One region of the Paenibacillus tundrae genome, then DNA from elsewhere that is predicted to be linked to it. Evidence: riboswitches for the same ligand, from Rfam matches in the RefSeq annotation. Region 1 holds a riboswitch; each other region holds the start of a gene.
The links. Region 1 has a riboswitch for cobalamin ahead of cobJ (precorrin-3B C(17)-methyltransferase). Riboswitches for the same ligand answer to the same signal wherever they lie in the genome.
Positions count from the first base shown of each region.

Region 2: linked by a shared signal. The riboswitch ahead of nikB (nickel ABC transporter permease) and the one ahead of cobJ (precorrin-3B C(17)-methyltransferase) in region 1 are both predicted to bind cobalamin.
Region 3: linked by a shared signal. The riboswitch ahead of V6W81_RS06910 (ABC transporter substrate-binding protein) and the one ahead of cobJ (precorrin-3B C(17)-methyltransferase) in region 1 are both predicted to bind cobalamin.

Region 1 covers NZ_CP145605.1:6,042,192-6,049,007, reverse strand. The annotation lists gene V6W81_RS27045 (Ger(x)C family spore germination protein) at 1-763, shown strand, start outside; gene V6W81_RS27040 (hypothetical protein) at 756-977, shown strand; gene V6W81_RS27035 (GerAB/ArcD/ProY family transporter) at 1,024-2,226, shown strand; gene V6W81_RS27030 (uroporphyrinogen-III synthase) at 2,359-3,183, shown strand; cobalamin riboswitch at 3,513-3,702, shown strand; gene cobJ (precorrin-3B C(17)-methyltransferase) at 4,038-5,969, shown strand; gene V6W81_RS27020 (sirohydrochlorin chelatase) at 6,248-6,816, shown strand, end outside.
Region 2 covers NZ_CP145605.1:240,134-246,949, forward strand. The annotation lists gene V6W81_RS01135 (alpha-glucosidase/alpha-galactosidase) at 1-1,001, opposite strand, end outside; gene V6W81_RS01140 (AraC family transcriptional regulator) at 1,194-2,036, shown strand; cobalamin riboswitch at 2,111-2,300, shown strand; gene nikB (nickel ABC transporter permease) at 2,405-3,415, shown strand; gene nikC (nickel transporter permease) at 3,416-4,249, shown strand; gene V6W81_RS01155 (ABC transporter substrate-binding protein) at 4,263-5,864, shown strand; gene V6W81_RS01160 (ABC transporter ATP-binding protein) at 5,864-6,655, shown strand; gene V6W81_RS01165 (ABC transporter ATP-binding protein) at 6,658-6,816, shown strand, end outside.
Region 3 covers NZ_CP145605.1:1,592,351-1,599,166, reverse strand. The annotation lists gene V6W81_RS06920 (ABC transporter ATP-binding protein) at 1-449, opposite strand, end outside; gene V6W81_RS06915 (FecCD family ABC transporter permease) at 557-1,603, opposite strand; gene V6W81_RS06910 (ABC transporter substrate-binding protein) at 1,600-2,598, opposite strand; cobalamin riboswitch at 2,874-3,023, opposite strand; gene V6W81_RS06905 (histidine phosphatase family protein) at 3,183-3,827, opposite strand; gene cbiB (adenosylcobinamide-phosphate synthase CbiB) at 3,821-4,798, opposite strand; gene V6W81_RS06895 (adenosylcobinamide amidohydrolase) at 4,846-5,646, opposite strand; gene cobD (threonine-phosphate decarboxylase CobD) at 5,627-6,811, opposite strand.

The DNA of each region.
Region 1 (6,816 bases):
TGCTTATAAGGTTTTGGATACAGATGCACCTATCGAGAAGTTCCCTTCAGAGATGGTGCGTGAGCTGTGCTTCCTGAACATGCGTACGCCTCGTTCGCTCAAAATTTTTATCGATGCCATTCTTGCCGAAGGCATAGATCCGTTTCTTCCCATCGCTTCCGTAGTCGAGAATGTTCCTAAAGACTGGAAGAACGTCAAAACCAATATTAAGCTGGATGGGCTAGCGGTTTTCAAGAAAGACAAGCTGGTGGGTATGGTTGAAAAGGAAGCTGCGGACGCACTGATTCTGGCGATGGGTGAAGCCAATGCCCCGGAAGTTATGATCAAGGCTCCCCGCGGGGAAGGAAACCTGTTCGTTAAGCTGAATGAGAACAATTCTGCGTTTGATCCTCAGATTAAAAATGGAGAAGTCACCGTGACCATCAAAATGTATGCCAAGGGAGTATTGGTTGATAACGAATCCAATTATGGCGACCTCCGAGAGAGCGAGCTTACGAAATTAACTGAAGCTGTTCACGCGAAGATCAAGCAGGACATTGATGAAGGTGTACGACTAATACAAACCAAATACAATGCGGATATCCTCGGTCTTGGTCGGTCTATTCATCAGCAGCTCCCCAAAGAATGGGAGAAGATGAAGGATCGCTGGAGCGATGTGTACCCTGACGTGAAAGTGATCGTTGAGCCACATATCATCATTGAAAATGTTGGCATTGTGAACAAACCGATTGGTGTTGGTGAGGAGGAGATCGTTCATGATTAAACCACTTCTCTTCACCTATTTGTTCATGGTTGTGCTCGTGCTCTTGATGGACTTCAAACATCTGAAGCAGGCGGCGGCGATTAATCGCTGGATATCGTATAGCATCATTGGGTTTAGTACGGGGATCTTTTTCTACGTCACCCATTTAAGCAAAACGTTCTTCATTTCTGTATGGCTAACCCACTTCATTCAACACTGGTTGCCACTACCTTAATTGATTTCAACCGGGATGATCATATCCGTAAGAAAGGAGACATGTTATGAATCAGGCAGTCACCCATCGTCAACTGATTCTGTTGGTCATGCTGCTTAGTATCACGACTACATTGATACAGCCGCATGCACAGGCGATCTATTATGCTGAACAGCATGCGTATCTGTCTTATATACCCGTGTTTTTGGTGATGATTTCTGTTTTGTGGATGTTGAGTCGAGTCCAGCGGCGGTTTCCGAATCAAGATTTATTTGAATCACTCGTTGTACGACATCCGTTTATGGGTCGGGTGACGGCTCTGTTGTACATCATGTTTTTCCTTTTCATATTTGCTCGGGATATTCGGTTAATTGGTGACTACGTTAGCATCACCTTGCTAGAGACTACACCGATATCCATCATCATTCTAACGCTGATGGTCATGGCTGTATTTATTGTAAGGGGTGGGCTGGGCTCGTTAATCGGGATGTCAGAGCTGTACATCACATTATTTCTGGTGAATTCCATCATCGTCCCCTTTATGCTCATCCAGCAGATCGACTTGGATAATTTGATGCCGTATTTTGATATCGATATGGGCGGTGTTGGCAAGGGTAGTTGGTACCTCATGTCCTTTTTCGGAGAGATGGTGGCCTTGCCGTTTGTGGTGAAAGGCAGTGACTTTCGGTTTAAATCCGTGTTCTGGGGAGTAACGATTGCTGCGCTGTTAATGATGCTAATCCTGGTTGAAACGATCACATCGATTGGGGTTCCTATTGCATCGAGGCTAGTATATCCTTCGTATGAATTAGCGAGGCAGCTACAAGTGAGTGACTTTCTTGATCGGTTTGATCTAGCGTTAGCTGCGGCAACACTACCGACCATGATTACGAAAATTGCGTTTGATCTCTACTTTATCTGCTGGGGGATGAAACGAATGATTCCAAAAGTATCCGGTAAGGTGTTAACTGGGCCGATTGCTTTGCTTGGTTTTGTCTGTGCGTTCTGGTTCTTCCGGAATGCAATTCAACTCTTTCGATTTACTAGAGAATGGACGTGGGTCGCCATTTTGTTTGAGGTGCTGTTACCGATTCTAATATTTCTGTTTCTGCATCCTCGCAAACAAGATCGACAACCCTCTGCAGCTAAGGATAGTGGCAATAGTGGAGGACAGAAGCATAAGCCGGATTCAAAAGAATCCACTTCGAAAGATCCGAAGAAAAGTGATGAGGATACAGATCATCAAACGGGAGAGCTTCAGCCTTCCTGATCCTTTTCATAAAAAAACGTTATAGCTGAACATGCACCAAATGGCATGAACAAGGTTTCCCTCCACAGGACTACCCTGTATACTGTAGTCAGACTGAAGAACGTTCGGCTGAACGAACTGGGGGGAACTTGAATGGCTCAACATTTGGCAGGCATACGTGTAGCACTTACAGGACCACGCAAATCGAAGGAAATGTCCCTGCTCGTCGAGAAAATGGGTGGAATCCCACTCGTGCGACCTGCACAGGGAACCGTGTTTTTGGATGATCGGAATATTCGCGATGGCCTCGTATCTTGGATCTCTGATACACCGGATTGGGCTGTACTGACAACAGGTATGGGTTTGGATGCGCTATTTGATATGGCAGAGGATATGGAAGTTGCGGGTCAATTATTGGACTCTTTATCTGAATCATCCATTGCAGCGCGTGGATACAAGACGGTGAATGCACTTCGCAAGCGGAAGCTCAATCCATTAGTTCGGGATGATGATGGCAGTACAGATGGGTTGATTCGGGAATTGGAATCACATGATCTTGCAGGGAAAAAAGTAATACTACAGCTACATGGTGAGACAGCACCGAAGCTGGTAAACTGGCTGCAAGAGCAAGGTGCAGAGGTTCGACAAGTATTGCCTTACCGCCACGTCCCTCCAGAGGATCATGAGTTGGAACAGCTATTGAATGAGATTGTGAATCGTGAGGTTGATGCAGTAGCTTTTACAAGTGGACCCCAAGTTCGCTTTTTGACGGCATATGCCACATCCCAAGGGAAGCTAGAGCAGATGCTGCAGGCCTTTCGTGAAGGGGTCGTTCCTGCTTCTGTAGGTAAAGTGACGGCGAATGCGATGCGTGAAGAGGGCATTGAGGCACTTGTTGTGCCAGAAGAAGAGAAGATGGGTGCCCTGATCGTGGAGCTAGGACGTTATTATGCTGCTGCACAAGTAGACAAAGCATAACTTCAAATCATAATAGGTATGAAGAGATATCGATAGACACCGTAAAACGGACGTACTTGTTGTAGACCATACCGTACTTCTATATACGTTATCCTGATCCATTGCATGGGTCAGGATTTTTGCTGTTCTCTAGTTTCGTGAATGGATTTATTCTAAAGTTTGGAGAAAAGGTAAGCGGTTTATCCTGATCTTAAACATGGACATTTTTTCCTGAGCGATGTTATGATACAAACAAATGATTTGGCATGGTGCTCATTCCAGCCTATACGGGGAACGTTCAACATTATCAGGTTTGATCTGACCGATCTCGTGGATAGTATGCTGAATTACATATTGAAAACAAGCAAGGTGCTCTTGCGTCAAGCAAGAGGTAACAGGGAATCGGGTGCAAATCCCGAGCGGTCCCGCCACTGTAATGGTGAAGCTCTTTTTTGATTGAAGTCACTCGTTATTCGGGGAAGACAGAAGAAGAAGCTGATGATCCAGAGCCAGGAGACCTACCTTGCATGTGTCACCAAACCCTTCGCGGAAAGGAAAGGTGTACGAATAATCAGGAAACAGGCGGACAGACGGTTCGCCTGGTAGGCCTTTTATTTGGCGTATTCAACAACTCGACGACTCTGTGTATTCAAGTGTTGTAGTTGTTTTCTTGAGTGTACGTACATACGTATCCCATCCGATTGTAGGATGGGATTTTTTTGATTTTAAGAGAATGAGAAATGAATCGTTGTGGATCGAATGTACTTATCCATTTTTGAACAAAAAGCTGTTTCATGAAGCCTATTTATATAGAAGTTGCTGAACGGAATTATGGAATGTGTAGGTTTACTCAGGGTGATGGAGGAGGAGAAGCGATGCAAGGTCAAGGTAAGTTGCTGGTCATCGGATTTGGCCCAGGCGCGATGGAACATATTACGAATCGTGCACTGGAGGCGCTTCAGGAGAGTGAGGTTATCATCGGCTACAACACGTATGTCGATCTCATTCGGCCGTTATTAAACGGACAAGCGATCGTGCGGACGGGGATGACAGAGGAAGTAAGCCGGGCTCAAGAAGCGGTTAGACAGGCCGAAATGGGCAAAATTGTTGCGGTAATCTCCAGTGGTGACGCCGGTGTATACGGTATGGCAGGTCTAGTCTATGAGGTGTTGATGGAACAGGGATGGAAGCCTGAGAGTGGCGTTGCCGTTGAAGTCATCCCAGGTGTATCGGCTATCAATTCCTGTGCATCGCTACTTGGCGCACCGGTGATGCATGATGCGTGTACGATCAGCTTAAGTGACCACCTTACCCCATGGGATACGATTATTCGCCGGGTTGAAGCAGCGGCATCAGCAGACTTTGTTATTGCACTCTATAACCCGCGCAGTGGGCGGAGAACACGTCAAATTGTCGAGACACAGGAAATGCTGCTTCGTTACCGTGATCCCAAGACTCCAGTTGGATTGGTCAAAAGCGCTTACCGGGATCGTCAGGACGTTGTCATGACTACCCTGGAAGACATGCTTAATCATGAGATCGGTATGCTGACCACGGTGATCATCGGTAACTCCTCGACCATGATGTACGAAGGGCTCATGGTCACTCCGCGTGGGTATCAGCGCAAATATACGCTGAATACCGCAGAACAGTCGCTCAGACCTCATGAGCGACTTCGCACCGAAGCCGAGCCATGGTCGCTCGGCGCAAGAGAAGCCCGCGCTACCACCTCTGGTGAGGTAGCGGGCTCGGACGCGGCTCGCGAAGCACAAGCCGCAAAGCCCCAGGCGGAGCCAGCCATGCCCGGCGTTAGCGCCGGAACAGGCCCAGCTCCGCAGAGCCAGCCGCCTGCCGGTGCAGGAGCCTCTGCTGCGCAGGCATCGCACCCGGCTGGCGGCGGCACCGCCGTGCTCGCTGGCGAGCGGCCAGCGTCAGTGCCGGCAGAAGCCGCGCCGCGCGTAGCGGTTGCTGCGTCGCAAGCGGGCGCCGCTGCGCTGGCGGCGGAAGCGCTAACGCGGCTCGCGGTAGGCGGTGCCCTGGCGGGCGAGTCCGCTCGCCGCTGGCTGGGCGCGGCGCCTGCTGCGCCTGGCGTGAGCGGCGAAGCACCGCAGGCCGCAGTCGCTACGGCAGTTCGCACTGCGCCTGCACCAGGGCAGAAGCCGCCGCTGTTCGAAGTTGGCGTATCGCCTGGCGTCGGCAACAAGAAGTTCACTGCTGTGCAGATGGCACTGCTTGCACAGTGCGCGAGTGAAGATGGGGAGCTGGAGTATACACCAGAGCACCAGATTATTTTGCGAGTGCCAACCTTTGAGCCGGATCAGCTGGTAGACGAGCTGCGGGCAGCTAATTTTATCGTAGTACCGATCGGGGATGTCATTAAAGTGAAAGCATGTGACTTCTGTGACATGGAGAAGGATGATGCTGTGCCGATGGCTAATCATTTGCAAGCCGTTATTGGCGGATTAAATGCTCCGAAGGAAACAAGCGTTGCCCTCAATGGATGTGGGATGGCTTGTTATGGTGCGGTGCTTGAGGATATCGGTATTGTGTACCGCAAAGGTGGGTATGACCTGTTCCTTGGCGGTAAGAAATTCGGACGTAATGCACATCCTGCACAACCCGTGGCTGAAGGCATTACGGGAGATGAGATTGGCGGCATTGTGGAACGGATTGTCGCAGAGTATCGAGAAAAAGGACATCCGAATGAACGTTTCCATAAATTTTTCAAACGTGTTGGCGTGATTCAAGGCTTCCGTCATGTGGATGCACCCGTTACGGTGGAAGTTAATCCGATCTGTGGCGACTAATTTTCTGCGAGACAGAACAGAACTCACAAGGTTGTAAGTGTGTGTTCAATAAGATCCTTTTTTGCAGAGAATGCAATATAAATCACCTTTCAGTTCGAACTGGATAACCCTGAATCGAGTGATACCAACACGTTGTTATATAGAAGAGAGTAGCTGGACTATATCGTGATATGAAAATGTAGAAACATGCAATTGTTGATGTGCAATGAATGGAACACAAACACTATCTGATGAGATGCCTAGATCCGTAGATCAGGCTAGGGAGGAATTATCCGGAGATGAATGCGATATTGCTGGTGGGACACGGTAGCCGTGATCCCGAGGGAAACCGGGAGTTAATGGAGTTTGCAAACTCAGTGGCAGAGAAGACACCGAAGAATACGATTGTGGAAACTTGTTTTTTGGAGTTAGCTAAACCAGGTATTGCCCAAGGTGTAACGGCATGTGTAGATAAGGGCGCGACACGCGTCGTGCTCGTACCCATTATTTTGTTCGCAGCAGGTCATGCCAAAATCGATATTCCAAATGCCATTGACCGTGCCAAAGCGCGTTATCCGCAAGTGGAGTTTATCTATGGCCGTCCTATTGGTGTACATGAGAAAGTTATTCAGATTATGCAGACCCGTTTGCAGGAAGCACAGCCTGTGCATGCAAGTTCCGGCGGAGGAACGGCTGTAGCGACTGCACCGGTAGCAACGGACGAAGAGACGGCGATCCTAGTGCTGGGGCGCGGCAGTAGTGACCCTGATGCGAACAGTGACTTTTTCAAAATGACGCGGATGTTGTGGGAGAAGTTGCCCTACAAGTGGGCCGAAAGTAGCTTTATCGGTGTAACTCAGCCTTCCTT
Region 2 (6,816 bases), 730 kb from region 1:
CCAGTATTCATGACATTACCGGCAATTTTGTAAGGGCGATTTGTCTCCATCGCCTCCATAATGTGGGAAGCGTACTCCCGGCTGCGGGTATGCTCGATGTTTTCGCTAGCGAACAGCTTTTCACGCATTTCTTTCCAGCCTTCAATCTGGTTCACGCAGCGACGTGGATACTCATCCAGCGGAATGTTGAACCGTTCAATCAGTTCAGGATAGTTACGTTTGATAAAGTATGGGTGGTACTCAGCATTATGCTCGGAGGATTCCGTTACATAGTAGCCAAAACGCTGCATTAGCTCAAAACGAACCATGTCATTATGCTGTTCTTTTTGTTTTTCTTTCGCTAAACGTTTGATCTCAGGATAGAGATCCTGTCCATCACGCGTTACTTCCAGCAGCCATGCCATGTGGTTAATGCCCGCAATCTTAGCAACCACGCCTGTCTGATCGATGCCCAGGGCATCAAACAGATGAGGCACACAGATCTGCACACTATGACACAGTCCTACCGTTTTGATGCCGCCATGCACGTTCATGACATTGGTAAGCACGGCCATCGGATTCGTGTAATTCAAGAACCAAGCATCTGGGCACACTTCCTGCATATCCCGTGCAAAATCCAGCATCACCGGAATAGTACGCAGGTTGCGGAAGATTCCCCCGATACCAAGCGTGTCCGCAATCGTCTGACGCAGTCCATATTTCTTCGGAATTTCAAAATCGGTAATAGTACACGGATCATATCCGCCCACTTGAATTGCATTAATGACATATTTGGCTCCGCGCAGAGCTTCTTTGCGATCCGTATATACTTTCACGCTACAGCGGCTTCCCAGAGAGCGTGCCATGCTAGTTAACAGACGCTCCGAATCGCTCAGGCGCTCGGCATCAATATCATACAAAGCCAGCTCGAAATCTTGCAGTGCTTCGGTCATCATAACGTCACCTAATACATTTTTGACAAAGACGGTGCTTCCTGCACCGAGGAATGTAATTTTGCTCATCTAAAGTTCAGCCTCCCTGAATTTGTTGTACCTTCACTATAGGCTCATTGGAGGAGGATAACTATGGTGCAACCTATCTTAAATATGGCATAATCCCATTTATGGTGTCGCTTACAGAGACAATAAGCCCTATTTACCTGTTATAATTTAAATAACATTTGTTATGTGTATCGATGGAAGGAAGTGCGTGATATGAGTCGAATTGAAATGAATGTGGTTTCTATAGATTGGACACAGATGGAGCTGGTACTGCTCTTTTTCGGGTGGGAAGCTTGTGAGCCGTCTCATTATTGGGGGCCTGGTGTCCGCGATTCCTACATCATTCATTACATTCATGAAGGGCGAGGCACGGTGCAGATGGAGAACCGGGAATACCATCTGTCACAAGGACAGGGATTCATCATTGTTCCAGATACGATCATCCACTATGAGGCAGATGCAAGTGATCCATGGACATATTCGTGGTTTGGATTCAGAGGTGTACATGCCAAGACATTTATGCAACGAGCCTATCTAAGTCCAGAACACCCGGTGTTTCAAGCTCAAGACCCTGTATGGTTTGAACGATTGTACACCGACATGGTTCAGGCTTCATCGCGGCATGGCGGAGATATATTTAGCCAGAGCCTGTTATACCGGTTAATTGCGGAACTGATCGCCTCTTCTCCCGAAACAGAAGAACAGACACATCGTCCTGTGTCCACCAAGGAAGAATATATCCGTCAGGCCCTTCAATATATGGAGAATAGGTACAGTCAGAAGACCTCGATCCTGGATATCGCTCAATCTGTGGGGTTAGATCGCACGTACCTTTCAGGGCTTTTCAAGGAGCGGTATGGCAAGTCGCTTCAGGCATTCTTTCTTGAATATCGGATCAACCGCGCGGCTGAGCTCCTGCAAAATCCTGTATTATCTATTAGTGAGGTAGCCCATTCAGTGGGTTACACGGATCCGCTGTTATTTTCTAAGATGTTCAAGCGGGTCACAGGAGTATCCCCCAAAGCATCAAGATCACAGCCTAATCTAACGATATAAATTGATTATTTTAATTTCATGTAATAAAAGTTTTGAACATTATTGGCCTGCCAGCTATACTTGTACAGAAACCAATTGAATATGTGGAATTAGGTGCTTTATCGATTCGGATAAAAGCTTAATAGGGAAGTCCGGTGTAATACCGGCGCGGTCCCGCCACTGTAACAGAGGAGTCAACAGCGTATTGCCACTGGTGTAAGCCGGGAAGGTGCTGTCTGACGGTGATTCTGGAGCCAGGAGACCTGCCTAATTTAACGACACGTTAGTAACCTACGGGAGATAGGAAGGTGTTTAGAGAAGCATGATTTTTTCTGAAAATCTGTCTATTTAAGGCGTCCTTAACCGGTAACACGGAGAAGGGCGCTTTTTTGGTTGAACGGGATAGATCGTACCATTCCATTGCAGAGCGATGGAGCTTCGGGGAGAGGACGTCTGAACGCGTGAGCAGATATATCATTAAAAGATTAGTTCAACTGGTAGCCGTATTGTTCGGCATTACCTTTCTGACTTTCCTGTTAACCTACTTGTCTCCAGGAGACCCGGCAAGGCTGATGCTGATGTCTACGGGGATCACGCCAACCGACGAGTTGGTCAGACAGGTGCGAAGCCAGCTTGGGCTCGACCAGCCCTTTTGGATGCGTTATGGGACATGGCTGGGGCAGGTACTGCAAGGTGATTTTGGTACTTCCTATAAGTATGATCGCCCTGTAGTGGACATATTGTTGTCTCGTCTACCAGCAACACTACGGCTAACAGGCAGCGCTATGCTTATCGTCATCGTGATCTCTTTTCCACTGGGGATTCTCTCGGCAATTTATCGGAATAAATGGTTGGATTATGTGATTCGTTTATTCTCTTTTGCTGGGCTATCCATGCCAAGCTTCTGGCTGGGGATGTTACTCATGCTCGTATTTGGCGTTCAATTGAAGCTGCTGCCAGTGATGGGGAGTACGGGATGGAATAGCCTGATCCTGCCAACCTGCACGTTGGCGGTTCCGCTGATTGCACAATACAGCAGGCAGATTCGAGCGGTTATGCTGGATGAAATGTCTCAGGACTATGTGAGCGGAGCGAGATCCAGAGGTGTGAAGGAGAGACAGGTCATTATGCATCATATTTTGCCGAACGCACTCTTGCCGATTGTGACCTTGATGGGCATGTCTACCGGGACACTATTAGGCGGTGCAGCCATTGTAGAGAGTCTGTTTGTGTGGCCAGGCGTAGGTCAGATGGCGGTAGATGCCATTTTCACACGGGATTATCCGTTGATTCAGGGTTACGTCATGTGGATGGCGACGATATACGTCACGCTGAATCTGCTTGTTGATCTATGGACGCATCTGCGGGATCCTCGGATTCGACTGGAAGTGGATGTGTAGATGAGCGAAATGATGCAGATATTTAAACAAAATCGTTGGTTTACGTTGATCCTATCTTTAACTGTGGCCTGGGTAATTCTAGCGATGATCGCACCACTCTTGGCACCCCATAATCCACTGACAACGAACTTTGCCCATGTGCTGCAACCACCTAGCGCGGAATATCCCTTGGGTACAGACCAGCTTGGGCGCTGTACTCTGTCACGTCTTCTGTATGGGGCGCGCACATCATTACTTCTCACCTTTATGATGACGGGTATTGTCTTTGTACTCGGTGTAACGATTGGCATGATATCGGGATTCGCTCGGGGGATGACAGACACCATATTAATGCGTTTAACAGATACGCTTATGGCTTTTCCGGGGTTGATCTTCGCTATTGCTGTAGTTGGTATGTTGGGGCCAGGATTATTCAACACGGTGGTGGCTCTGTCTGTGGTGTGGTGGGCGAAATACGCACGTCTTGCCAGAGGGATTGTCATTTCATTACAGCAAAAGGAGTATGTCGCGGCCGCCGCCTTCGGCGGTGCGCGGTGGAGTCAGATCCTTATCAGGACGATCCTGCCCAACATGATCTCACCGCTAATCGTCATGGCTATGATGGATGTGGGCGGCATGATGTTATCGATCTCGGGTCTATCCTTCCTCGGACTTGGTGCACAGCCGCCTGAACCGGAATGGGGAGCAATGCTGAATGAAGGCAGACGGTATTTACAGACTGCGCCATGGTTGTTAATTTATCCGGGGCTCGCGATATTTGGCACGGTTATAATCTTTAATTTATTGGGAGACAGTCTTCGGGATGTGCTTGATCCTAAGAAAGAAATCAAATAACGGGGGAACGAAAATGAACTTTATTCGCAGGAAGTCATTTATGCTTATGGCATTATCGATTGTGATGTTATTTGTGCTTGCAGCATGTGGAGGTGCATCCCAGACAACCGATGGAACGGACAAGTCTGGGCAATCAGCGCAATCTGAGCAATCGGATCAGAGCCAACCGGGCAAGCCAACCCACTTGAATGTGGCGTTATTTTGGCTTGGCAGCAATCTGGATCCTGCAGAGGAATGGAATGGCTGGACACTTACGCGTGCAGCAATTGGGGAGACATTGGTTCAATTTGATGAAAATATGAAGTTGGTTCCCAAAATTGCGGATACGTGGGATCGGATTGATGAGAAGACATGGCATTTTCATATTCGTGATGGCGTAACGTTCCACAATGGCAACAAGGTGACCGCAGAGGCTGTGAAGACATCAATTGAACGCTCACTGGAATTAAACGAACGGGGACAGTCCACGTTACCGATTGCTTCCATGACAGCAGAAGGGCAAGACCTTACGATTAAGACGACCGAGCCTTACGCATCGCTGCTTGGAAATATTGCCGAACCACTGTTTGTCATCGTGGATACCACTGCAGATACATCCAAGTTCAGCAGTGAGCCTATCGCTACAGGACCATTTATGGTGACATCCTATACCCCGGATCAAGAGATTCAGGTGAAGAAGTATGATGGGTATTGGGACGATGCGGCTGATCTAGATACAATGACGCTAAAGTATATCAAGGATGATAGCACGCGTGCGCTTGCCTTACAATCCGGTGAAATTGATGTGGCAAGTAATGTTGGTCGAAGCACACTCGCATTATTTCAGGATAAGAACCAATATACGATTGATGAAATTCCGAGTCTACGAACACAGTTTGTCTGGTTTAATCTGAAGAACCCATTCTTGAGTGATCCTGAAGTACGCCATGCCATTTCCTATGGTATTGATCGGGACATGTATGCGAACACACTTGTGGGAGGCCAGGGAGCCAAAGGGCCGTTCACGTCAGCTCTGCCTTTTGGCTATGACCAAATCACCGGATATAGCTACGAACCTGAGAAGGCTAAACAATTGCTCGATGAAGCGGGCTACAAGGATACTGACGGCGACGGTATTCGGGAAAAGGATGGAGAGAGAATATCACTCCAGTTGATTCTCAACACGGCTTACGAATCGGATTCCATTGTAGCTGCTGCGATGCAGTCCCAATTGAAGGAGATTGGTATTCAGTTGGAGATGACCTCTTATGAGGATCTGACGGATCATCAGAAGAGTGGCAATTTCGACCTCGCTTTAACCAGCATTAATACAGGAATTACAGGAGATCCGCAATATATTCTCGATTTCTACTTCAAGACCGGAGCCGAGTGGAACGTAGGTGGTTATAGCAACAAGAAGCTGGATGCTGTGATCAATCAATTGCATTCGGAATTCGATGTGGAGAAAAGGTATGCTTTAGCGGCAGAGGCGCAACAGATGATTCTGGATGATGCGGCATATCTGTTCGTGACCTACACGCCCATCAATATTGTTAGCAAAAGCACGGTTCAGGGGGCGACGATGTATCCAATCGACTTTTACTTACTCGATCGTAATATCAAGGTTGACCAATAATGAAGCCGTTATTAGATATACGGAATCTTTCGGTGACGTATCAGAGTGGATCAGCCGCGCTGCGAGATCTGTCTTTTACGATGAAGCCCGGTGAGATCGTGGGTATTGTAGGCGAGAGCGGCAGCGGGAAGTCTACATTACTTCGTGCGATACTTGGTATGTTACCCGAGGGAGGGCAATGTACGAGTGGAGAGGTTTTTTTTCAGGGAAGGTCGATATTAAGCTATTCTCCGGCAGAGTGGAGCCAGATTCGGGGTAAACGGATAGCGATTGTATTTCAGGCGAGTGGTTCGTATCTCAATCCGATTCGTAAGGTGGGAAGCCAATACGTTGAGGCCATTCGTGCCCATTTCACTATTTCCAAGAAGACAGCCTACGACATGGCGCTGAACATGTTATCTGGGATGGGATTGCAGGATCCACAGCAGATCATGAATGCATATCCCAACCAGCTCAGTGGCGGAATGAAGCAACGAACGGCGATTGCCATGGCGGTAACGATGGAGCCAGAACTTCTCCTGACCGATGAACCCACCAGCGCATTGGATGTAACGACCCAGCTCGAAGTGCTGAAACGTCTGCATGAACTGAGAGATCGAAAAGGAACAGGCATCATCATGGTAACGCATAATATGGCGGTTGCAGCCCATATGGCAGATCAGATTGGCGTAATGCAGCATGGTGAACTGGTTGAGTACGGAAGGGCGGCTGATCTGATTACAAATCCACGGGAAGAGTATACTCGGCAGCTATTACAAGCCGTACCCGAGCTCGATCTGGGAGGGCAATGAGCATGAGACATGGAGTAACGCCGATTCTAGAGTTGAAGGATCTGTGCAAGACGTATGAAGCGAAGGGGCAAAAGGCAGTGCATGCACTACGCTCCATCAACTTAAATCTTTATCCAGGCGAGTGTCTAGGAATTGTTGGTGAGAGTGGTAGTGGTAAGAGC
Region 3 (6,816 bases), 2.1 Mb from region 1:
ACTTTAGCAAGGGCTACTCGCTGTCGTTGTCCTCCACTGAGTGCATCCAGAGGACGATCCGCAAGCTCGGATAGACCTAATTCCTCCAGCACACGATCAACGATCTTCTCGCCTTCTCCAGAATCACGGCCAAGCCAGTTCTGGTAAGGATAACGCCCCATCTCCACGACATCCCTTACGGGATATGAGATTGCAGGCAGTCCATCCTGCTGCAGAACAGCAATCATACGAGACAGATCCTTCCGGCTATACGAAGTGATATTCCTGCCATTCAGTCGAATACTGCCCTCACTAACCGACTCCGTGCCAGCCAATAGTTGAAGCAAGGTTGATTTGCCACTTCCGTTGGGACCTACAACACCCCACCAATCGCCTTCTGCGATCTGCCAGCTCACACCATTTAACGCCTGATGCTCACCATACCGTTTACCTGCCCCGTCTACTTCCATCAAAGGTTTACTGATGTCGCGCTGAACATTGAAGCTCGGATCTGCCTGTTTCCCCATAAACTTAAGTTCATTCCGATTGGCATGCACCATTTGGTTCGTGTCTTTACTCATGGCATCATCCCTTTACGAAGCTTCTTATTTCTGTGCAAAAGATAGGCGAAGAACGGTGCACCGACAAATGCGGTAACAACGCCTAGCGGAATTTCAGTTGGCGCCAATACCGTACGAGCGATCGTATCTGCCCACACCATGAATATGGCTCCGCCTATTGCAGATAGTGGCACCAGCAGACGATAATCAGGCCCTACGATCAGTCGAAGAATATGCGGAATGACAAGTCCTACAAATCCGATGACGCCCGACACTGATACGGCTCCTGCCGTAAGCAGCGTGCCAACCGCCAGCACCGATAGCTTCAATCCATCCACCTGCACTCCAATGTGAGCCGCCTGACGCTCTCCCAGAGCAAGCACATTCAACGAACGTGCACGACTCCAGAGGAAGATCAGACCAAGCAGAAAATATGGGAAAAGGATGGCCGTATACGACCACCCACGCAGTGCCAGACTTCCCATCGTCCAGTATATAATTTCATTAATCGTCTGTTTCGACATGGTCGATAGGAAGGAGACAACTGCCCCTAGGAAACTTTGCATGACCACGCCCGCCAGAATCAGACTATGTGTTGGTATTTTTCGACCCTCACGAGCCAGTGCCAGCACGAACCATAGCGTCAACACGCCGGTTAAGAACGCAACCAAAGGCAAGGTCCAGATTCCGATTAATGCATATTGTAATCCGAAGAAAATCAGAAACGCTGCACCCACCGATGCACCAGATGATACGCCTAACGTAAACGGATCTGCGAGAGGGTTACGAAGCACCCCTTGGAAGCCAGCACCCGCTATTGCTAGAGAGGCACCCACGAGCACGGCAAGCAGTACCCGCGGGAATCGCACCTTCCATATAATCTGTTCTGCTGCTGTGCTCCAATCGGGAGTAATCCAATCCCCAATCCACGGAATGTGATGCAGCAGAATACCTGCAATGTCACGGACAGGCAAGGATACTGAACCAATGCCCGTGCAGATCAGCACCGTCAACACAAGTAGTCCTATCCCAGCCGTCCCGTACACCGCTAGCTTTTTACTCATTGGAACAGATCAGGGTAGATCGCTTTAGCTACGGCTTTCAGACCTTCGGTTACCCGTGGTCCTGGACGACTAAGTAGGTTGGCATCTAGACCGATAACCGCATCGTCTTTTACCGCGGTAATCTGATCCCAGCCGCTACGAGCTTTGATAATTTGATCCAGTGTTTTGGAATTCTCATCGATAACATCATTGGCATACAGAATTACATCTGGGTTCGCAGCAATGATATTTTCTTCATTAATTTCGTTCCAGCCTTGCAAATCAGAAGCAACGTTGTTTCCTCCAGCAAGTGTGATCAGCTCATCCATGAACTCACCTTTACCCACTGTCCAGCCAGGGGAAAATTCAACATATACGTTCTTCTTCTCTTCCGGTTTAACTGCCTTCACCGCTTCAGTAACATCTGTTACATCTTGCTTCATCTTCGCGATGATCTCTTGTGCTTTTTCCTGCGTATCTGTAATTTGACCAAATGTCTCAATGTTGTTCGCTACATCATCTACTGATTTTGGATCAGTCTTGAAAATAACAATCCCCAGGTCACGGAATTTCTTTACCGCTTCTTCATTCATAGAAATACCTGTGAATACAATGTCTGCATCCGCTGCAATGATGGACTCTTCATTCGGTTTAGAAACACCGCCCATTTTGGGCTTCGTTGTAGCTGCTTCAGGGTAATCATCAAAATCAGATACACCTACGATCTGCTCGTCCAATCCAAGGGCGAACAACGACTCTGTCTCCGCTGGAGATACAGATACAATTTTGGCTGGTGCTTTTTCAAACGTGAATGTCTCACCCGTTGCATCTGTAACGGTAATTGGATATTGTGTCTTGAGATCCGTTGTTGTCTGTTCTTGACTCTGTTCCTGTGCAGGTTGCTGTGATGCTCCTGACCCCTCATTCGTTGTTGCATTGCCACATCCAGCCAAAGCCAGTGCCAGAGCCGCTGCACTAAGCAGAGACGCTACGCTTTTCCAATTCTTGATACTCATTGTGTTCATTCTCCCCTTCTCTATCTGTTCTATTAATCCTGTGTCGTGCTCAAAACTAAATGCCCATGTCTTGATGTTCCTGTATAAGGTTGAACTACAACATTTACACGTTATCGGAGAGTGAAGAACTCATATTGGAACAATAAAAATCCCCAATCCTTACAACAGGATCAGGGATAACGTCTCGCATATGGCGTGCTCTACGCATGATGAATCACCTGCGCTGTTCATACACAGAACACTGCCCGAAACGCTGTCCTTTCCTCGAAGGAACACCGGTCTATACGTCCAGGGCAGGTAACCTGACTTACAGGATTATTCCTGATTCACAGTGGCGGGACCGTGCCGGATTTACACCAGCTTCCCTATTTCATCCGTTTGCGTACATGGTATGAATACACATAACCATGCAACTCCAATGCATACGGAACCCTTGGTCGCTTATGATCTAAACATTCAATTGAGCATATTAGTTGTATACGTATGGTTGAGCATCTAATCCTTGATTAGACCCATCAGGCCCCTACGCATCGTCACACGTCTGTTGTGATTATAGGTTATATTGTACAACCTTACAAGCCGATTCAAGGAAATGCAACCTGGCTTCCTACCCATCCGCTCGCCCCGTAATCCAGTCTGACCTTAATGGCTTGGCCTGGAATAACCTGCGTATCCCAGAAGTTCAGATCAGGGATTAGGCGAGATATAGCATATCGGATCACACCGCCATGTGTCACGATACCCATCTGAGGTACATCAACCGTTACTGGTTCGGACAATGCATCGTGCAACAAGCAGGTATTCAGAAAAGAATCAATCCTTGCAGTAAATGCCTGCCATGACTCCCCCTTCGGTGGTGTCACATTCTGTGGATCATCAATCCAGTCTCGATATTGCTGAATGTGTTGGAGTTGATCATACGTCTTCCCCTCCCACTCCCCAAAATCAATCTCTCTGAGGCGTGCATCTAGATGTGCCTGTTCTCGCTGCAAGGGAGCGATGCTTGCGAGGGTCTGCTGACAGCGAAGTAAATCACTGGAGTACAGCTTGCTCCAACAGAGGCTCTGAAGCTGCTCCCGGAGCGGAGCAAGCTCTTGCTTCGCTTCAGGCAGGAGGCCGATATCCGTATGCCCCAGATATCTTTTTTCCTGATTCCATAACGTTGTCCCATGACGGATAAAAATGAGATCACGCGAATGCATTATGTTTTTTTTATTAGGTATCACCACAGTAATGTACCTCCAGCGAGCCAGATGACGAGGGAAACAAGTACACACAGGATGACAAAGGAACCTGCCGACCAGAACATGAGGCGGGTCGTTCGCACGATATCCTCTGCACCCATTAAGCGAGTCGGTTCTCCCATATATGCACGAAAAGACGAGACACCATGATACACGTTATGCCCACCCAGTCTGATCCCCAGTGCACCTGCAACGGCAGACTCGGGAAAGCCGCTATTCGGGCTCGGATGCAGTCTTGCATCCCGGGATACCATCTGTGCTGCCCTTCTTGCATCTAGCTTCATGACCCATGCTCCACTAATCAATAATACAGCCGTGATTCGAGCTGGAATCCAGTTAGCCCAATCATCCAGACGAGCGGATGCCCAGCCGAGATGCAGATATTTATCGTTTTTGTAACCAACCATGGAATCTAGTGTATTGACGGCTCGATATGCCATGGCAAGCGGCGCGCCGCCAATAAGGGCGTAGAACAAAGGAGACACGATTGCATCCACAATATTCTCAGCTACCGTCTCCACCGTTCCCCTTACGATCTCAGGTTCATCTAGATGCGCCGTATCACGTCCTACAATCATACCAAGAGCGCGCCTCGCCGCAGGAAGATCTCCCTGGATGAGATGACGATATACGTCCATCCCTGCATCCTTTAATCCTTTGGAAGCAATCGTTGTCGCAATCAATATGACCTCAGCTACCACTGCAACCATCGGATGAATATGTGCAAGGAGATAGATCAGTCCCCAAGTCACGGCAAAAGAACCACCTGCAATCAAGATCGGAAACCAGATTCCCGCTTTTTTGAGTCCTTGATTGGAAGTGACACGAGATCGTATAACCCGCTCCAGTGCGGAGATGGCTTTTCCCATACCGATGACTGGATGAGGAATCCACCTCGGATCTCCGATACAACGATCTAATATGTATGCTGCGACAATGATCCAAGCTCCTGTCATCCCGATCCAATATGACGAAGAGAACCATTGATTCAATTCTAGTATCATTATTTGTTGTTCCTCCCGCTCCATTGCCGTCCGGCCTGCAAACTTTCCGTAATCGTATCATAGACAAGTCTGCCAATCACTGAACCTAGAACGGTGGCTGTTCCCGCATAAGTCAAAATCGGATTATGCTGATCCTGACTCACCGCAAGCACAATTGCATCGGTGGTGGTTCCAGTAGCGGTTAGGCCATTCTCGGAATCTCTCACTCCAGCATCAGCCAGAGCAGCAGCCTTCGCTTCTACCGCAGTCTGAATCGCATTCACCATGGCTCCATTCGTCAAACGACCGTTCAACCACAACATCATATTAATGGTGCCAGGTATGTACGCTCCATCCAGCTGCTGGACAGCATCAGTTCGGTTCCCCATCGCATCGAATACCATTCTTGGTGAACCGGCGCGTGCAGCATTCGATACGCCTGCCGTTGTACAGCATAAGAGCCCAAAGTCAGAGTTCGCATACTCTTGAATTGAAGTATGTTCCAGACGGACGGCTGTCAGCAGACCGGTACACGCATCCTCTCGTTCCTTCCATTCACGGAGTAGACACTGTATATCGTGCGGAGGATCGTCACAGCGATAATGCTTATCTACATAAATGTTAAATATCCGATCCAGTTCAACCATGCCTCCGCCATAGACTGCACTGGAGATCGCAGTAGCTACAGAGGGAACGGACGCTTTAACATGACGTTCTTGAGCGTTAATAGTCAATCCTGGCCATACAGAAGAAGCATATTCACCGGGATAACGATAGACTTGTCTCCCCTTCGACTCTTCATCAAGAAACGGTAAGGTCATCGTTCGAGCCACCTTCCTTTACGTGAGGAGTTTCCTGAGAAAAGGTCTGAGAGATATGCTCAGAAATATGCTGTGAATTAGTCTGAGCAATTACACTTTGCATTGCGCTCAGTAAACGCCCATTGGCATCCGCATCCTTCACCGCAAACCGAACATGTCGTTCGCCAAGCCCAGGATACATTGCACAGCTGCGAATGAGAATACCACGCTCTCCCAGTGCTGCCTGCATTGCGGTCGCTGACCACGGTTCCGGCAGACGAGCCAATATGAAGTTAGCTTCTCCGCGCGTAACCTGACAACCACAAGCCTCCAGCCCCTCAGTCAATAGGTTCCGTTCACGAGAAACATAAGCAAGCGTTTCCTGTTCGAAGCCCTCCCCATCGCGGAGACAGGCTTCCCCAGCAATCAGCGCCAGCCCATTGACACTCCAAGTGACTTGCTTCGCAGTCATGGCTTGTATTAATTCAGATCGTGCCAGTGCATAACCTAGACGCAGTCCCGGAATCGCGTAAAACTTCGTCATCGAACGTATGATCATGACCTGGGGGTACTCATTTAATCGAGGTGCAAGTGACTGCCTCCGAGCTTCAGGGATAAAGTCCATGAATGCTTCATCAATCACTAAAATCGTGTTCGTTTTCTCTGCTGAGCGAGCCAGGCGATGAAGCACCTCTACCGAATATTGAACCCCGTTGGGATTGTTGGGCTGCCCTAGAAACAATAGATCCACTTGATCCATCAGCCTCTCAATATCCGCTACCTCTGCTCGCCAGTCCATTTCTTCACGTCCATATACATGAAGAACCTCAGCTCCAAATTGTCTAGCTAACGCACTATACTCCGAAAAGCCAGGCTCCACCGTACCTACAGTTCTTGGCGCAAGACCCAGTAGGATCAATGCCATGCTCTCCGCAGCGCCATTTCCAACAGAGATCTGATCAGGCTGTACACCAAGATACTCGCTAAGTCTTGCTTTAAACGATCTGTGTCCTGGATCAGGATAGCGCAAAATGGTTTGTAATCCCTGTTCCAATGCATGTAATACGTTCTGAGGTGGCCCCATCGGGTTGATGTTTGCGCTAAAATCAAGAAAATTAGCCGGATTGCCCCCGAAACGGGAGGCCGCTGTCTCCACATCACCACCATGTCCGAATACTTCTATCATACCGG